Regions from separate parts of the Cedecea sp. Ae19-4 genome, predicted to be linked through region 3. Evidence: predicted binding sites of a transcription regulator. Region 3 holds the regulator's gene; each other region holds the start of a gene.
What was found. The regulator Fur, encoded in region 3, represses iron uptake genes when iron is present. The targets are predictions, from matches to a motif close to ATAATAATGAGAACNACTATCAA.
Positions count from the first base shown of each region.

Region 1: the regulator Fur is predicted to act here: its motif matches at 1,539-1,561, upstream of ftnA (non-heme ferritin).
Region 2: the regulator Fur is predicted to act here: its motif matches at 831-853, upstream of feoA (ferrous iron transporter A).
Region 4: the regulator Fur is predicted to act here: its motif matches at 1,019-1,041, upstream of AAIE02_RS07210 (TonB-dependent siderophore receptor).

Region 1 covers NZ_JBCHWG010000001.1:2,009,592-2,011,794, reverse strand. Annotated here, with positions in the region: gene AAIE02_RS09520 (alpha/beta hydrolase) at 1-255, shown strand, start outside; gene AAIE02_RS09515 (UPF0149 family protein) at 329-904, shown strand; gene ftnA (non-heme ferritin) at 947-1,444, opposite strand; gene AAIE02_RS09505 (NupC/NupG family nucleoside CNT transporter) at 1,795-2,203, shown strand, end outside.
Region 2 covers NZ_JBCHWG010000004.1:46,400-48,602, reverse strand. Annotated here, with positions in the region: gene AAIE02_RS21265 (Tex family protein) at 1-526, shown strand, start outside; gene feoA (ferrous iron transporter A) at 978-1,202, shown strand; gene feoB (Fe(2+) transporter permease subunit FeoB) at 1,256-2,203, shown strand, end outside.
Region 3 covers NZ_JBCHWG010000001.1:434,070-436,272, forward strand. Annotated here, with positions in the region: gene chiP (chitoporin ChiP) at 1-743, shown strand, start outside; gene AAIE02_RS02005 (ChiQ/YbfN family lipoprotein) at 791-1,117, shown strand; gene fur (ferric iron uptake transcriptional regulator) at 1,212-1,658, opposite strand; gene fldA (flavodoxin FldA) at 1,938-2,203, opposite strand, start outside.
Region 4 covers NZ_JBCHWG010000001.1:1,501,029-1,503,231, forward strand. Annotated here, with positions in the region: gene tyrP (tyrosine transporter TyrP) at 1-895, shown strand, start outside; gene AAIE02_RS07210 (TonB-dependent siderophore receptor) at 1,087-2,203, shown strand, end outside.

The sequences.
Region 1 (2,203 bases), 1.6 Mb from region 3:
GCCGACAGTGACGCCTGGAAGGCCGTGACTGAGTTTTGCGGTAATGTTCTGGTCATCGCTGCGGCTGAAGACCGGGTGATCCCGGCGGAGATCCCGCCCCGGCTTTATGATTCGACGTCGGGGCAGGGCAAACATGCTTTGCTGACCGTGCCGGGTGCCGACCACAACAGCGTCTGGCAGGCGCTGCAGCACACGCCCTCGCTCTACGACAAAACCTGTCAATTATTGGTGGAATGCCTGACGAAAGCGGAATGAAAATGACTCGTCGCGCGTAGAACGGGTACACTACGCCAAATTTTATTCAAAACGCGAGACGAGGAAGCCAAAAATGACCCAGGGCCCGCTGAACGAAGACGAAATTATCTGGCTGGATGACATTCTGCTGAAGTACGGCACCGCGCATTCGGTGATTGATGTAGCCGAGCTGGATGGGCTGCTCACGGCGCTGCTGTCAGGGCCAACTGTGACCGAACCTGCTACCGTGCTGCGGGCGGTATGGGGCGGCGATGTCGAGCCGGAATGGGAAAGCAAAGAAGAGCTGACGCGCTTTAGCGTACTGGTGTTCCAGCATATGAACGACATTGCCGAACGCCTGGCGGAGTATCCGGGGCAGTTTGAGCCTCTGTTTGGTACCAGCGAAGTGGATAACCGCGAAATCACCATCGTGGAAGAGTGGTGCTACGGCTACATGCGCGGTGTGTCACTGGAAAGCTGGCCTGCGCTGCCGGCAGAACTTCAGCCAGAGCTGGAGGCGATTGCCCTGCATGGGCTGGAAGAGAATGAAGCGAAGTTCGAAAGCCTGACGCCGGAAGCATTTCTGGCGAGCATTGAGGCGATTAAACCTGCGGCACTGGCGTTATACGGATACTGGCACAGCCAGCGAAACGGCGGGGCGCTGCACTAAAATGAAAATAGCAGGCCGCAATGGCCTGCTACTTAACGGCAATTAAGCCTGAGCGTCCAGCGTGGCCAGCTCTTTATCGACAAAGTAAAGGCCTTCGCCGCTTTTGCCCACCAGGCTGAGTTTATCCAGCACGGATTTAAACAGTTTCTCTTCTTCATGCTGCTCGGCAACATACCACTGCAGGAAATTAAAGGTTGGATAATCCTGAGAGGTCATTGCGGAATGGGCCAGAGCATTAATCTGACGCGTAATTAACTGCTCGTGCTCGTAGGTCGCTTTAAATAATTCGTCCAGTGAAGCGTATTCTAAATACGGGGACTGAATGGCGTTAATACGCGGCATGCTCCCGGTATCACTTAAATATGCAAACAGACGCTGCATGTGCTCCATCTCTTCCTGAGCGTGGCGGCGCAGGAACGCGGCAGCCCCTTCGAAGCTGTGATAGCTGCACCAGGCGCTCATCTGCTGGTAAAGCAGGGAGGAGTAGAGTTCAAGGTTCATCTGCTCGTTCAGTTTTTCAATCATTTCCGTCTTCAGCATCACAGGCTCCATATTTTTTGAGGGGCGTTAATATGGCGCTACTTTAATTATTAATTTTCCATAATGCAAAGAAATTGTTAATTATATTAGTGTAATGAGAATGGTTGTTACTATTATTTTATTTGTGACAAAATGAATTAATAATGAGAATTAATCTTGTTCCGCTTCGCTATTTTATTGCCAAATAACGTGTCATGAATTAGTCATATTTAGCCTCGCAAAATGTTAACCATGCTAAGAGTAAGCCTATGTTGTCATTGGAAAATCTTATGGCTAAATATTCTTATGCCCGCCATTTACCTGACGCGGGAGCTGTGGCTAAATACGTTTCTTTCAAAATTAGACTGCACATGAATATTCTTCATTTTCTTCTCGCACTTTTTGTCATCATGGGACTGGCGTGGCTGGTGAGCTTCGATCGTAAAACCATCCGCATCCGCTATTTGTTACAACTTGTCGTCATTGAAGGCCTGCTGGCGTTCTTCTTCCTGCACTCCGACAGCGGCTTGTGGGTGATTAACGGCGTGTCCGGTTTCTTTGGCCACCTTCTGACCTTCGCCGGGCAGGGCAGCGACTTCGTCTTTGGCGGCATGAGCAAAGCGGGCCTGGCCTTTATCTTCCTCGGCGTGCTGTGCCCGATCATCTTTATCTCGGCGCTGATCGGGATCCTGCAGCACTTCCGCATTCTGCCTATTATTATTCGCATTGTCGGTACGCTGCTTTCTAAAGTGAACGGCATGGGCAAACTGGAATCATTCA
Region 2 (2,203 bases), on a different contig from region 3:
GTTTACCGATGAGCGTTTCGGCGTCCCAACCGTGACGGACATTATCAAAGAGCTGGAAAAACCGGGCCGCGACCCGCGCCCTGAGTTTAAGACCGCACAGTTTGCCGAAGGCGTGGAAACCATGAACGACCTGACGCCGGGCATGGTGCTGGAAGGCGCGGTGACCAACGTCACCAACTTCGGCGCATTTGTCGACATCGGCGTGCATCAGGACGGCCTGGTGCATATTTCGTCCCTGTCGGACAAATTCATCGACGATCCGCACAAAGTGGTGAAAGCGGGCGATATCGTTAAAGTTAAAGTCCTGGAAGTGGACCTGCAGCGGAAACGCATCGCCCTGACCATGCGCCTTGATGAACAGCCTGGCGAAGGTGGCAGCCGTCGCGGTAATGGGGGTGGCAACGCACCTCGCGAGCAAAAAGGCAGGCCAACAGCACAACAAAAACCGCGCGGGCGTGAAAACGCCGCCGGTGGGAATAGCGCGATGATGGATGCGCTGGCCGCTGCGATGGGCAAGAAGCGTTAATTGTCTGACCTCTCCCTTCGGGGAGAGATCTTATTTTTTCCATCGCCGACAAAAAGCAGAAAAATAACGTACTCTTGATCTAAATCAATTTTCAATATCTACCCCGCCATGAAACCAGCAATTATCATCCCTGTAACATCGGCAATAACGAAATAACATTCATCGTTCACCAAAGAGAAGCCATTACTCTATTTTTCATGCAATTAAGAAACCAATTTCTTCCGCTCGTTAAAAACAACCCCACTAAATCAGCCAGAAAAATACCTATTTTGGTTAAATTCACTCAGAAAAATAAATATTGTCGACAGTAACCATTCTCATTATCATTGCATTGAACGATATTTCTTCTCTTTCTTCCGATAGCTTAATTCGTTTTTATTACACGCATCGCTCGTGAATAAAGCGATCATTCAGTCAGCGTCAATGCAGAGCCCAGCTCTAAGTAGGTCTTATGCAATTCATACCGAATAGCGCGTGGAAAATTACCGGCTTCGCCAGTGAAATCAGTCCGGCTTATCGCCAAAAATTATTGTCCCTCGGCATGCTGCCGGGTTCCTCATTCAACGTCGTCCGCGTGGCGCCTCTCGGCGACCCTATTCATATCGAAACGCGCCGCGTTAGCCTGGTGCTGCGCAAAAAAGATCTCGCGCTGGTCAATATCGAAGCCGTGGCGTAACGGCGGGGAAACGTTCGCGTTATTTTGCACATTCAACGAAGTTTACGAATAAAATGAAAAACTTAACCATAGGTTTAATCGGTAATCCTAACTCGGGTAAAACCACGTTATTTAATCAGTTGACGGGTGCCCGCCAGCGCGTGGGGAACTGGGCGGGTGTCACCGTAGAACGCAAAGAAGGTCAGTTTTCCACCCTTGAGCACCAGGTCACGCTGGTTGATTTACCCGGCACCTACTCACTCACCACCATTTCGTCACAAACTTCGCTTGATGAGCAAATCGCCTGCCACTACATCCTGAGCGGCGATGCCGATCTGTTAATCAACGTAGTGGATGCTTCTAACCTTGAGCGTAACCTCTACCTGACGCTCCAGCTACTCGAGCTGGGCATCCCGTGCGTGGTGGCGCTCAATATGTTGGATATTGCCGAGAAACAGGCGATTCGCATCGACATCGACGCGCTGGCCGCCCGCCTCGGCTGCCCCGTCGTGCCGCTGGTGTCTACTCGCGGGCGCGGTATTGAAAGCCTGAAACTCGCCATTGACCGCAAGCAGCCCAACGAGAAAAACGAGCTGGTGCACTATCCGCAGATTTTGCTGCAAGAGGCAAAAAAGCTGGCCGAGGATATGCCGCAGGAAATGCCGGTGACGCAGCGCCGTTGGCTGGCGCTGCAGATGCTGGAAGGGGATATCTACAGCCTCGCGTATGCGGGCAATGCCACAGACAAACTTGATTCAGCGCGCGCGCGCCTGGCAGAGACCATTGACGATCCCGCGCTGCTGATCGCAGATGCTCGTTACCAAAGCATCGCTTCCATTTGCGACGCGGTTAGCAATAGCCTGACAGCCGAACCCAACCGGCTGACGGTGGCGATGGATAAAATCATCCTCAATCGTTACCTCGGCCTGCCGATCTTCATGCTGGTGATGTATCTGATGTTCCTGCTGGCGATTAACATCGGCGGCGCGCTGCAGCCTATTTTTGATGGCGGTTCGGTGGCG
Region 3 (2,203 bases):
CCATCGGCGCGAAGTATGACTTCAAAAACGATCTGATTCTGGAAGCCGCATTCGGTCAGGCTCAGGGCTTTGTTGATCAGTACTTTGCTAAAGCCAGCTACAAATTCGACGTTGCAGGCAGCCCGCTGAGCACCAGCTACCAGTTCTACGGCACCCGTGATAAAGCCGCGAACAACACCATCAATGATATCTACGATGGCACCGCATGGCTCCAGGCGCTGACATTTGGCTATAAAATTGGCCAGGTCGACCTGCGTCTGGAAGGGACCATGGTGAAGGCAGAAGGCCAGCAGGGTTACTTCCTGCAGCGTATGACGCCAACCTACGCGTCTTCCAACGGTCGTCTGGATGTGTGGTGGGATAACCGCTCTGACTTCAACGCCAACGGTGAAAAAGCCGTGTTCTTCGGTGCAATGTATGACCTGAGCAACTGGAACCTGCCGGGTTGGGCAGTGGGTGCTTCTTACGTTTATGCATGGGACGCAAAACCATCTACATGGGCGCTTGATGCTTCCGGTAACCGCCAGGATCTCGCTTCCAACAAGATCAAAGAGTCTTCTTACAGCCTCGACGCCATGTATACCGTACAGGAAGGCCGTGCGAAAGGCACGCTGTTCAAACTGCACTTCACTCAGTACGACAACCACTCCGACATCCCAAGCTGGGGCGGTGGGTACGGCAACATCTTCCAGGATGAGCGTGACGTGAAATTCATCGTGATTGCTCCGTTCACCATCTTCTGATGTGAAACCGGGCGCGCAAGCGCCCGTTTTTTTATAAGGAACCGAACATGAAAAAGATTCTGCTGATTACCGCCGCTGTATTCACGCTGTCTGCCTGCGTTCAACCTCCTGCACCTCCGGAAGATTCACGCCTGAAGCAGGCCTATAGCGCCTGTATCAATACGGCGGAAGGCAATCCGGATAAAATTGAAGCCTGCCAAAGCGTGCTGAACGTACTGCGCCAGGAAAAACAGCATAAAGCGTTTGTTGAGAAAGAAACGGTGAACGTGCTGGATTACCAGAAATGTATCCAGGCAAGAAAGAGCGGCAATGATGAAGCCGCGAAGGTACGCTGCGATAAGATTTGGCAGGAGATTCGCGCCAATAACAGCTGATAGCCTTTTTCAGTCAATAAAAAAACCGGCAAGGGAAACCTGCCGGTTTTTGCTTTTAAACGCCACCGAAGCAGCGTTTGTTAATGCGGATTACTTATTTAGGATCGTGGGCCGTGTCGTCTTCGCGGCAGTCACCTTCAGCACAGTGTCCGTACAGATAGAGGCTGTGGTTAGTCAGGCGGATGCCGTGGCGAGTGGCAATTTCACGCTGGCGGGATTCAATAGAATCATCGCTGAACTCGATCACTTTACCGCAGTCGAGGCAGATCAGGTGGTCGTGGTGATGCTGCTGGGTCAACTCAAAAACGGACTTGCCGCCTTCAAAATTATGGCGGGTCACGATCCCTGCATCATCAAACTGGTTCAGCACGCGATAGACGGTCGCCAGGCCGATTTCTTCGCCCATGTCGATCAGACGTTTATATAAGTCTTCCGCGCTGACGTGATGATTTACCGGCTCTTGCAGCACTTCGAGGATTTTTAATCGAGGAAGCGTGACTTTCAAGCCGGCCTTCTTTAATGCGGTATTGTTGTCAGTCATGCGGAAAGTGTCCTGTTGCTTAACGATTCGCTCAAACTGCAGTGAGCGTAAAGAGTAATGCGTCTCATTATAGAACTGCTACTTCTAAATGGGAACCGCAAGTATGGTGCAAAATAAGGCTGAAAAATCGTGGCGGCGTCGCCATTTACAGTAATTATCAGCCAAGCTATCAGGAAGACATTGTACAGGGATGTACGAGAAAGTTACAAACTTGTAGCAATTATTTTCATTGCTAAAAGCTATCAAGATGGCGCAAATGCTGTATTTGCGCCAGAGAAATCAGGCGTTAATGATATCCGCCAGATTCAGTTCTTCAGAAACCTGTTTAACCCACTTCTCAACGCGCTCAGCGGTCAGTTCCGGCTGGCGATCTTCATCGATGGCCAGGCCGACAAAATTGTCGTCATCCGCCAGGCCTTTGGAGGCTTCAAAGTGGTAGCCCGCGGTTGGCCAGTGGCCCACAATCGCCGCGCCGCGCGGTTCGATAATGTCGCGAATGGTGCCCAGCGCATCACAGAAGTATTCCGCGTAGTCTTCCTGGTCGC
Region 4 (2,203 bases), 1.1 Mb from region 3:
GGCGGCAAGCCTTAGCCAGTGGCTGTCCACTTCTATCTCCGCTACCTCCGGCGTGCTGCTCTTTACCGTTGTGGCGGGTGGGATTGTCTGCATCGGTACTCACATGGTCGATATGTTTAACCGCGTGCTGTTCAGCGCCAAAATCATTCTGCTGGTGGTAATGCTCGCCCTGATGATGCCGCATATCCACCACACCAACCTGCTCACGCTGCCGATTGAGAAAGGCCTGGCGCTTTCCGCTATCCCGGTCATCTTTACCTCGTTTGGCTTCCACGGCAGCGTACCGAGCATTGTCAGCTACATGAACGGCAATATTCGCAAGCTGCGCTGGGTGTTTATCGTCGGCAGCGCTATTCCTCTGGTGGCCTATATCTTCTGGCAACTCGCCACCCTCGGCGCCATTGACTCGCCAACCTTTACCGGGCTGATGGCGGAACATTCCGGGCTGAACGGCTTCCTGCAGGTGGTGCGTCAGGTGGTGGCCACCCCTCACGTTGAGCTGGCGATTCATCTGTTCGCCGACTTTGCGCTGGCGACGTCATTCCTCGGGGTTTCGCTGGGTTTATTCGACTACCTGGGCGATCTCTTTGCCCGCAACCGGAAAGCGTCTGGCCGCCTGCAAACCGGGCTGATGACGTTCCTGCCGCCGCTGGTATTTGCCCTGTTCTACCCGCAGGGGTTTGTGATGGCGCTGGGCTATGCGGGCGTTGCGCTGGCGGTGCTTGCCCTGCTGGTACCGTCGATGCTGGTGTGGCAAAGCCGCAAACAGCATGCGGAGGCAACGTGGCGCGTGACGGGCGGTAAGCCGCTGCTGGGGCTGGTCTTTGCCTGCGGGATCGCGGTGATTGTTATTCAGTTCCTGATTACCGTCGGCCTGCTGCCGGAAGTCGGTTAACGCTCTCGATATTCACGCGGGGCATTCGTCCCGCGTTCTTCATTTTTTCTGCTAATTCCCCGCTAAATCATCAGGATTTTGGACATAAAACCAGTAATTATGTAAGCAGAGTTAATATTGTAAATGCTAATTATTGTTATTATCATCTTAATTCCCATTATAAAATCGCTTCAGTTCAGATAAACAACATCATGAATCGCATTCCTTTTGGTTCTACTTTCGTTCGCCAGGCACTTGTTAATTCAAAATTATTAATCATTTCAACCTTCATTGTTGGGGCTCCGGCTTTCGCCGCCGACAAACCGAAGGAAGACACCTTAACCGTGGTCGCTACCGCTAACCCGGACGGCTCACCAACCAGCTATACCCAGGATGACTCCTCCATCGCCTCCCGCAGCAAAACGCCGCGCAGCGAAATCCCGCAGTCCGTTAGCGTGGTCACGCCGCAGGTGATTGACGACTACGCGGTGACCTCGGTCAATGACGCGATGAAGTTCGTCAGCGGCGTCACGCAGAGTAATACTCTCGGCGGCATCGAGGACGGTTTTGTCAAACGCGGGTTCGGCTCGAACAGCGATGGCTCCGTGTTTATTGACGGGGTGCGCAGCAACCAGGGCCTGGCGATGGATTCCAGCATCGACCATGTTGAGGTGCTGAAAGGCTCGGCCTCCCTGCTCTATGGCATCCTGAACCCTGGCGGCGTGATTAACCTCGTCAGCAAGAAACCGCAGTACAGCTGGAACACCCACGTCAGCGGCACCAGCAGCAGCAACGGCGGCGGGTCCGGCATGGTTGACGTCACCGGCCCGCTCGGCAACGGCTTCGCCTTCCGCCTGGTCGCCGAACGCCAGCATGAGGATTACTGGCGGAATTTCGGCACCGACGAACACACGCTGATTGCCCCGTCGCTCAGCTGGTACGGTGACAAAGCCTCTTTCAATATCAGCTACGTAGAATATAAGTTTGATATTCCGTACGACCGCGGCACGGCGTTTATCAACGGCAAACCGCTCAACATTCCTTACGACCGCCGCATTGACGATTACGCCAACCATGCCTGGGGCAAAAACAAACGCCTGACGACCAACTACTCGTACAAGCTGGATGACACCTGGGAAACGAACCTGAACTACGCCTGGATGCAGCGCCGCTACGACAGTAACGAAGTGCGTGCCACGGCGGTCGATTCTAACAGCGGCCTGGTTTCCCGTCGCGCGGATGCTAACCGTGGCTTTAACCACCAGACGGATTACGCGTCCTGGGACATCAGCGGCAGCCCTGAACTGCTGGGCATGACTCACGACATCA